DNA from 2 places in the Frigidibacter sp. MR17.14 genome. Region 2 is predicted to be linked to the other one. Evidence: riboswitches for the same ligand, from Rfam matches in the RefSeq annotation. Region 2 holds a riboswitch; the other holds the start of a gene.
What was found. Region 2 has a riboswitch for cobalamin ahead of V8J36_RS14740 (energy-coupling factor ABC transporter permease). Riboswitches for the same ligand answer to the same signal wherever they lie in the genome.
Positions count from the first base shown of each region.

Region 1: linked by a shared signal. The riboswitch ahead of V8J36_RS20935 (ABC transporter substrate-binding protein) and the one ahead of V8J36_RS14740 (energy-coupling factor ABC transporter permease) in region 2 are both predicted to bind cobalamin.

Region 1 covers NZ_JBAWKD010000016.1:9,298-12,695, forward strand. The annotation lists gene V8J36_RS20930 (FecCD family ABC transporter permease) at 1-752, opposite strand, end outside; gene V8J36_RS20935 (ABC transporter substrate-binding protein) at 749-1,762, opposite strand; cobalamin riboswitch at 1,930-2,145, opposite strand; gene V8J36_RS20940 (LysR family transcriptional regulator) at 2,244-3,185, opposite strand; gene V8J36_RS20945 (TRAP transporter small permease) at 3,275-3,398, shown strand, end outside.
Region 2 covers NZ_JBAWKD010000005.1:118,731-122,128, forward strand. The annotation lists gene V8J36_RS14730 (cobyrinate a,c-diamide synthase) at 1-845, shown strand, start outside; gene cobA (uroporphyrinogen-III C-methyltransferase) at 842-1,582, shown strand; cobalamin riboswitch at 1,603-1,828, shown strand; gene V8J36_RS14740 (energy-coupling factor ABC transporter permease) at 1,861-2,538, shown strand; gene cobF (precorrin-6A synthase (deacetylating)) at 2,620-3,360, shown strand; gene V8J36_RS14750 (D-amino acid dehydrogenase) at 3,357-3,398, opposite strand, start outside.

The sequences.
Region 1 (3,398 bases), on a different contig from region 2:
GCGGCGGCGCTGTCGGCGCCGAAGGTGAAGGCGTCGAGCGCGCGGGTATGCCAGAGCGCGACCACCACGATCAGCACGGCTGCCGGCAGCGCCAATGCGACATCGGGCCAGCGCACCCCCGACAGGTTGCCCATCAGCCAGAAGAGGATCCCGCGGGCCTGCTCGGCATTGGCGGACCGTGCGATCAGGAAAGACGTCAGCGCATTGAAGAGCTGCGAGCCGGCGATGCCGGACAGGATGATCAGCCCCGCGCCCCGCGTCCCCACGCCGCCCCCCGCCGCACGCGCGAGGGCGGCGACGATGGCGAAGGCGGCGACCGCGCCCGCGAAGGCGCCAAGCGACATCGACACCGCCCCGGCGCCGATCCCGGCCACCGCGACCAGCACCGCGCCGGTCGAGGCCCCGGCAGAGATCCCCAGCAGGTAGGGGTCGGCCAGCGGGTTCCTGAGCAGCGCCTGCAGGATCACCCCGCAGACCGCGAGCCCCGCGCCGCAGCCCGCGGCGACCAGCGCCCGGGTCAGGCGATAGGCCCAGACGATCCCGTCATCGATCGGCGCGACGGGAAAGCCCGCGTCGAACAGCCGGTTGGCGAGCACCGCCAACACGGTGCCGGGCGGGATCCGGGTCTCGCCGATGCAGATGCCGCCGAGCACCGCCGCACCAAGGATCAGCGCGGCGCCCGCGAGGCGCCAGCCGAGGCAGCCGATCCGCCCGAGGCCGCGCATCGGCGAGGTGTCGGCGGCAAGGCTCATTGCGACAGTGCCTTCATGCCATCGGTCAGCGCCTCGAGCCCGTCGACGATCTGCAGGGCGGGATGCATCGCCTCGGCGTCGATGATCAGGATGCGGCCGTTGCGCACCGCCGTCATCTGGCTGGTGACAGGGTCGGACTTCAGGAAGGCGAGCTTCTTTTCGTAATCGTCGGCCGGGAAGCGGCGACGGTCCATCTTGGCGATGACCACGACCGAAGGATCGGCCTTGGCGATCGCCTCCCAGCCCACGGTCGGCCATTCCTCGTCGGATTGCACGACGTTGCGCAGGCCAAGCTGGCGCATCATCCAGGCCGGGATGCCGCGCTGTCCCGCGACATAGGGATCCAGATCCATGTCCGCGCTCGAGAACCAGACCACGGCAGAGGCATCCGGCAGCGACAGCGCCTTCGCGGTTTCGACCGCCTTCGCCTCGCGCGCCTTCAGCGCCGCGATCACCTCTGCTCCCTGGTCCTGACGGTCCATGATCGCGGCCATTTCCGCGATCGACTGGTAGAGCGTGGCGATGTCGAAATCGGCGGTGCGGGTGCCGTCCCCGCCCGAGAGGTTGTCCTTGCCGATGCAGTCGGGCGGCATGACATAGGCGGGGATCCCGAGGTCCGCGAACTGCTCGCGGGTGCCGACCGCACCCTGCGGACCGATCATCCATTCGTACATCGTCGGCACGAAGCCGGGCCGCTTGCCGACCACGGATTCGAAGCTTGGGGTGTTGTCGGCGATGCGTTCCACCTTCGCATCCGCCTCGGCAAAGGCGGGCATCACGCTGTTGAACCACAGCGAGGTGCCGGCCATCCGGTCCTCGACCCCCAGCGCGTAAAGCACCTCGGTGGCGGCCTGGCCCACGGTGACGACATTGTCGGGCCGGGCGGGGAAGGTGATCTTGTGACCGCAGTTGTCGAGGGTCAGCGGATAGACGGTCTGCTGGGCGGGTGCCGGGGTGGCGGCCAGCAGCGCAAGGCCGGCGAGGCCGGCGCGAAGCGACGGAAACTGCATCTGGATCTGTCCTGTGATCAGGGTCCGGGACCGCCGGGAAGGGGGGCAGAACCGCGCGCGCGCGGCCGGGCCGGGGCCCGGATCGAGACGGAGAGGGCTCGCGGGATCCCGGGACCACCGCGCATCATCGGCGCGCATCGCTGCTCCTTCCGGGACACCCCGCCCGGGTTGCTGAGGTTGCGATGGCAGGTCTCCTGACTCGCGGGTCGTGGCTTGCCCCGCCTTCCCGCAGCCCTGGGGGCTGCAGTGGCATCGGGGGTCGCTCGCCGCTCACAGTTGCGGGGGCAGTCGCGGGTTCGGCGCCTGATGGCTACACCTCACCGCGTTCCCTTTTCATCCGGGCAGGCTGGGCCGGCCCGGAAACCATCGCCACCGGGATGCCCGACACGCCCGGCCACGTCAAGCGCGGTGATGTCGCCGCGCCGAAACTCGATCGCAAAGCCAGGGCAGCCGTCCCGTCCCGGCCGCGGACCGGGGACGATCAACCGGTGCCGGCATGCGCGAACAGCAGTGATCTGAGCTCGTTCAGCAGGGGCGATGCCGCGCGACCGCGCAGGGTGACCAGCCCATAGGGTTCGAGCCCGCCCGCAAGCTCCACGGGCAGGATCTGAAGGATGCCGCTCGCGACGTAATGCGCCGCCACCATATGCGGCATCACCGCCAGCATCTGGCTGTTCTGCAGCAGCGTCGTCGCCATCAGCATCGAGCCGGTTTCGACGATCGACTCGGGTGCGGGGATGCGTTCGGCACGGAACGTCGCCTCGACCACCTGCCGCAGCGGGCTCGACATCGGCTGCATGATCCAGGCGCGACGGGCCAGATCGCGCAGCGTCAGGCGGCCTTCGGCGGCGACCGGGTTGTGCGCGCCGGCGACGATCGACAGGCCCTCGGGGCTGAGTTCCGCAAAATCGGTCAGCCGAGCAAGGCGCGCCCCCACCCGCCGGCCGATGACGACGTCGAGCCGCCCCTGTTCAAGCTGGGGCATCAGCATGTCGGAGGTGTCGATGGTGATGCTGATCTCGGCCCGGGGGTGGGCCTCTTTCATCCGGGCGACCGCCAGCGCGAGTGGGCCCGCGGCGGCCGCGGTGATCGAGCCGATGGCAAGGCGCCCCTCGGCGCCCGAGGCCAGCGCGGCCAGCGCCTCGCGCAGGTCGCCGAACCCCGACAGCAGCAGATGCGCCTGCCGGATCAGCACCTCGCCATAGATCGTCGGCGTCAGGCCGCGGCGGTTGCGCTCGAACAGCGGCAGACCCAGCGACTGTTCCATTTCGGTCAGCATCTTCGTCGCCGCGGGCTGACTGACGCCGAGCCTCTCAGCCGCCTTGCGCAGGCTTCCCAGATCCTGAAGCGCGACGGCCAGCGACAGCTGCCGCAAGCGCAGGCGGCCCAGCAGTTGGGCGGTCGAGGGCAGAGTGACTGACATAACCACAGGTTATCACAACATAGCCACATTACAATTGACGGATATACCAAATCGCGGCCTTCTCCGCTCAATCATCGGAGGAGGATGGGATGGAGGCTCTGGGAAGGCTCGCGCTTGGCGGGCTGCGGCTGTTCATCGTCGCGGCGCTGGCCGTGATGATCGGGCTCGTGTTCCTGAACGTCGTGCTGCGCTACGGCTTCAACTCGGGCGTCA
Region 2 (3,398 bases):
GGCACGAGGCGCTTCTGCGCGCGGGCATCGAGGCCGCCGGCCTGACCGTGCTGGGCGCCCTGCCCCGGCTGGCCGCGATCGAGATGCCCGAACGCCACCTTGGCCTCGTGCAGGCCGAGGAACAGGCCGACCTCGACCGGATCCTCGAGGCCGCGGCCGATCTGGTCGCGCAACATTGCGATCTGGACGCGATCCGGGCCGCCGCCCTGCCCTGCCGACTGCACGCCGCGGGCCATCTCCCGCTGCCCCCGCCGGCCGAGCGGATCGCGCTGGCGCGCGACGCGGCCTTCAGCTTCGTCTATCCGCATCTGATCGCCGGCTGGCGCGCGGGCGGCGCGACGATCCTGCCGTTCTCGCCCCTGGCCGACGAGGGGCCGGACCCCAGCGCCGGCGCCTGCTGGTTGCCCGGCGGCTACCCCGAGCTGCACGCCCCGCGGCTCGCCGCCGCGCAGGGCTTCAAACGGGCTCTGAACCGCTTCGCAGAGACCAAGCCGGTGCATGGCGAATGCGGGGGCTACATGGCGATGGGCGCGGGGCTGGTGGCCAAGGACGGCACCCGCCATGCGATGGCCGGGCTTCTGGGGCTGGAGACCAGCTTCGCCAAGCGCAAGATGCACCTCGGCTACCGGCTCGCGGATCTGCAGACCCCCGCCCCCGGCCTGCCACCGCGCGCGCGCGGGCACGAATTCCACTATGCCACGATCCTGTCGCAGCCCGACGCGCCCCTGGCCCGCGTCACCGATGCGACCGGGGCGCTGGTGCCTGAAACAGGCTCTGCAAAGGCCTTTTCCGGTGGCGGCCGCGCCACCGGCAGCTTCTTCCACCTGATAGCCGAGGCGTCATGACCGAGCCCTTCCCCCCCGGCACCGTGGCCTTCGTCTCGGCCGGTCCCGGCGATCCCGAGCTGATGACCCTGAAAGCCGTCGCCCGGCTGAACGTCGCCGACGTGATCCTGTTCGACGATCTCGCCTCGGGCCCCGTGCTCAGCCACGCCCGTCCCGAGGCCGAACTGCTGGCGGTGGGCAAGCGCGCCGGCCGCCCCTCGGCCAAGCAGGATCATGTCAACCGGCTGATCGTCGAACATGCGCAGCGCGGCCTGCGCGTCGTGCGGCTGAAATCCGGGGATTCGGGTCTGTTCGGGCGGCTTGAAGAGGAAATCGTCGCGCTGCGCGCCGCGGGAATCGGGTTCGAAATCGTGCCCGGCGTGCCCTCGGCCTGCGCCGCGGCCGCCGCGGCCGGCATCCCGCTGACCCGGCGGCTGACCGCGCGGCGCGTGCAGTTCATCACCGGCGCCGACGTGACCGGCGGCCTGCCCGAGGACATGAACTGGCCCGCCCTCGCCGACCCCGAGGCCACGACCGTCGTGTTCATGGGCCGCCGCACCTTCCCGACCTTCGCAACCGAGCTGATGACCCGCGGCCTCTCGCCCGACACCCCCGCCCTGATCGCCGAAGCCGTCAGCCAGCCGGACCAGAGCCTGAGCCGGATGACGCTCGCAACCCTCGCCGCCCGTCTCGCGCATGAGACACCGGGCACCAGCCCCGCGCTGATCCTCTACGGTCCGCTCGCTGACGAGGCTTGACGGAGCGGCTCACAAGGACTTTACCTGAACACCTCTTTGGTGCCCGCGAAGACGCCCCAGGCGTCGGGCTTCATCGGGAACGGGGAAGGGCGGACCCAATCGCGGCGCCCGAAGCCCCGGCCGCCCCCGCGACTGTATGCGGTGAGGCGGGCCTGCCCTGAGCGCCACTGGACCGAAGGTCCGGGAAGGCCGCAGACCCGCCCTCGACCCGCGAGCCAGGAGACCGGCCCTAGAGGAGACCCTCAACCGCCGTCGGGTGTGACGGCAAGGAGACCGACATGCATATCGAACACGGCGTCGTCACCGGCGCCAAACTGCTTCTGAGCCTTGGCACCGCCGCCGCCGCGGGCCTCACCACCCTGAAGATGGCCGCCGAGGCCGCCGTCGAGAAGGGCATCCCCTCGCTCGCCGCCCGCTCGGCGCTTTCGACCGCCGCGGTCTTCACCTTCTTCCAGGTGCTGCCGCATCACCCGGTGGGCGTCTCCGAGGTGCACCTGATCCTCGGATCGACCCTGTTCCTGCTGTTCGGCGCCGCCCCGGCCGCGATCGGCCTCGCGCTGGGCCTGCTGCTGCAGGGCCTGTTCTTCGTGCCGACCGACCTGCCGCAATACGGCATGAACGTCACCACGCTGCTGGTGCCGCTCTTCGGCCTGCGGATGCTGGCCGCGCGGATCATCGCGCCCGGCACCGCCTATGTGGACCTGAGCTATGCGCAGGCGCTGAAGCTTTCTACCGCCTACCAGGGCGGCATCGTCGCCTGGGTCGGGTTCTGGGCGCTTTACGGTCACGGCTTCGAGGCCGCGAACCTTGCCGCCATCGGCTCCTTCGGGGTCGCCTACATGTCGGTCGTGCTGCTGGAGCCGCTCGTTGACCTCGCCGTTCTGGCAGCTGCCAAGTCATTGAAAGGACTTGATAAGTCAGGCATCGTGACGCCGCGGCTGCACAACGCCGCCTGATCTTCCGCCGGCGCGCGAAACCGTCTAACTCTTGCGGGCCCCGGGATCATCCCCGGGGCCCGTTCGCATCCGGAGGCCCCCATGATCCAGCTCTCGCTCGTCGGTATCGGCACCGGGCATCCGAAGCACCTGACCTTCCAGGCGGCCGAGGCGCTGCGGGCGGCCGACATCGTGCTTATCCCCGAGAAGGGCGAGGACAAGGCCGACCTCGCCGATCTGCGCCGCGCCATCGCAGGCGAGGTTCTGGGAGACGTCTCGAAGCTGCGCCCCTTCCCCCTGCCCGTCCGCGATCCGGCGATCCCCGACTACGAGGCCCGCGTCTCGGACTGGCACGACCGCATCGCGCGGGTCTGGGATGAGGCGATCGGCCCCGGCCCGGCGAAGGTGGCGCTGATGGTCTGGGGCGATCCGTCGCTTTACGATTCCACCCTGCGGATCGCGGAACGGCTTGCGGCGGTGAGATCCGCGTCGGTCGAGGTGATCCCCGGCGTGACCTCGATCCAGGCGCTGTGCGCGGCGCACCGTATCCCGCTGAACGAGGTCGGAAAGCCCTTCTTGGTCACCACCGGGCGGCGATTGCGCGACGAGGGCTGGCCCGTGAGCGCGGACACCGTGGTGGTGATGCTGGATGCGGGCGGCGCTTTCGAAGCGATTGCGCCCGAAGGCGTGACGATCTGGTGGTCGGCCTATGCGGGGATGGCGGAAGAGATCCTGATCGCGGGCCCCCTGCCCGAGGTCTCGGCCCGGATCCTGGACACACGCGCCGCGGCGCGGGCGCGCCACGGCTGGATCATGGACATCTACCTGATGCGCCGGGCTTAGGCCGGCTGCAGGCTGCCGCGGGCCTTGGCGAGTTTCAC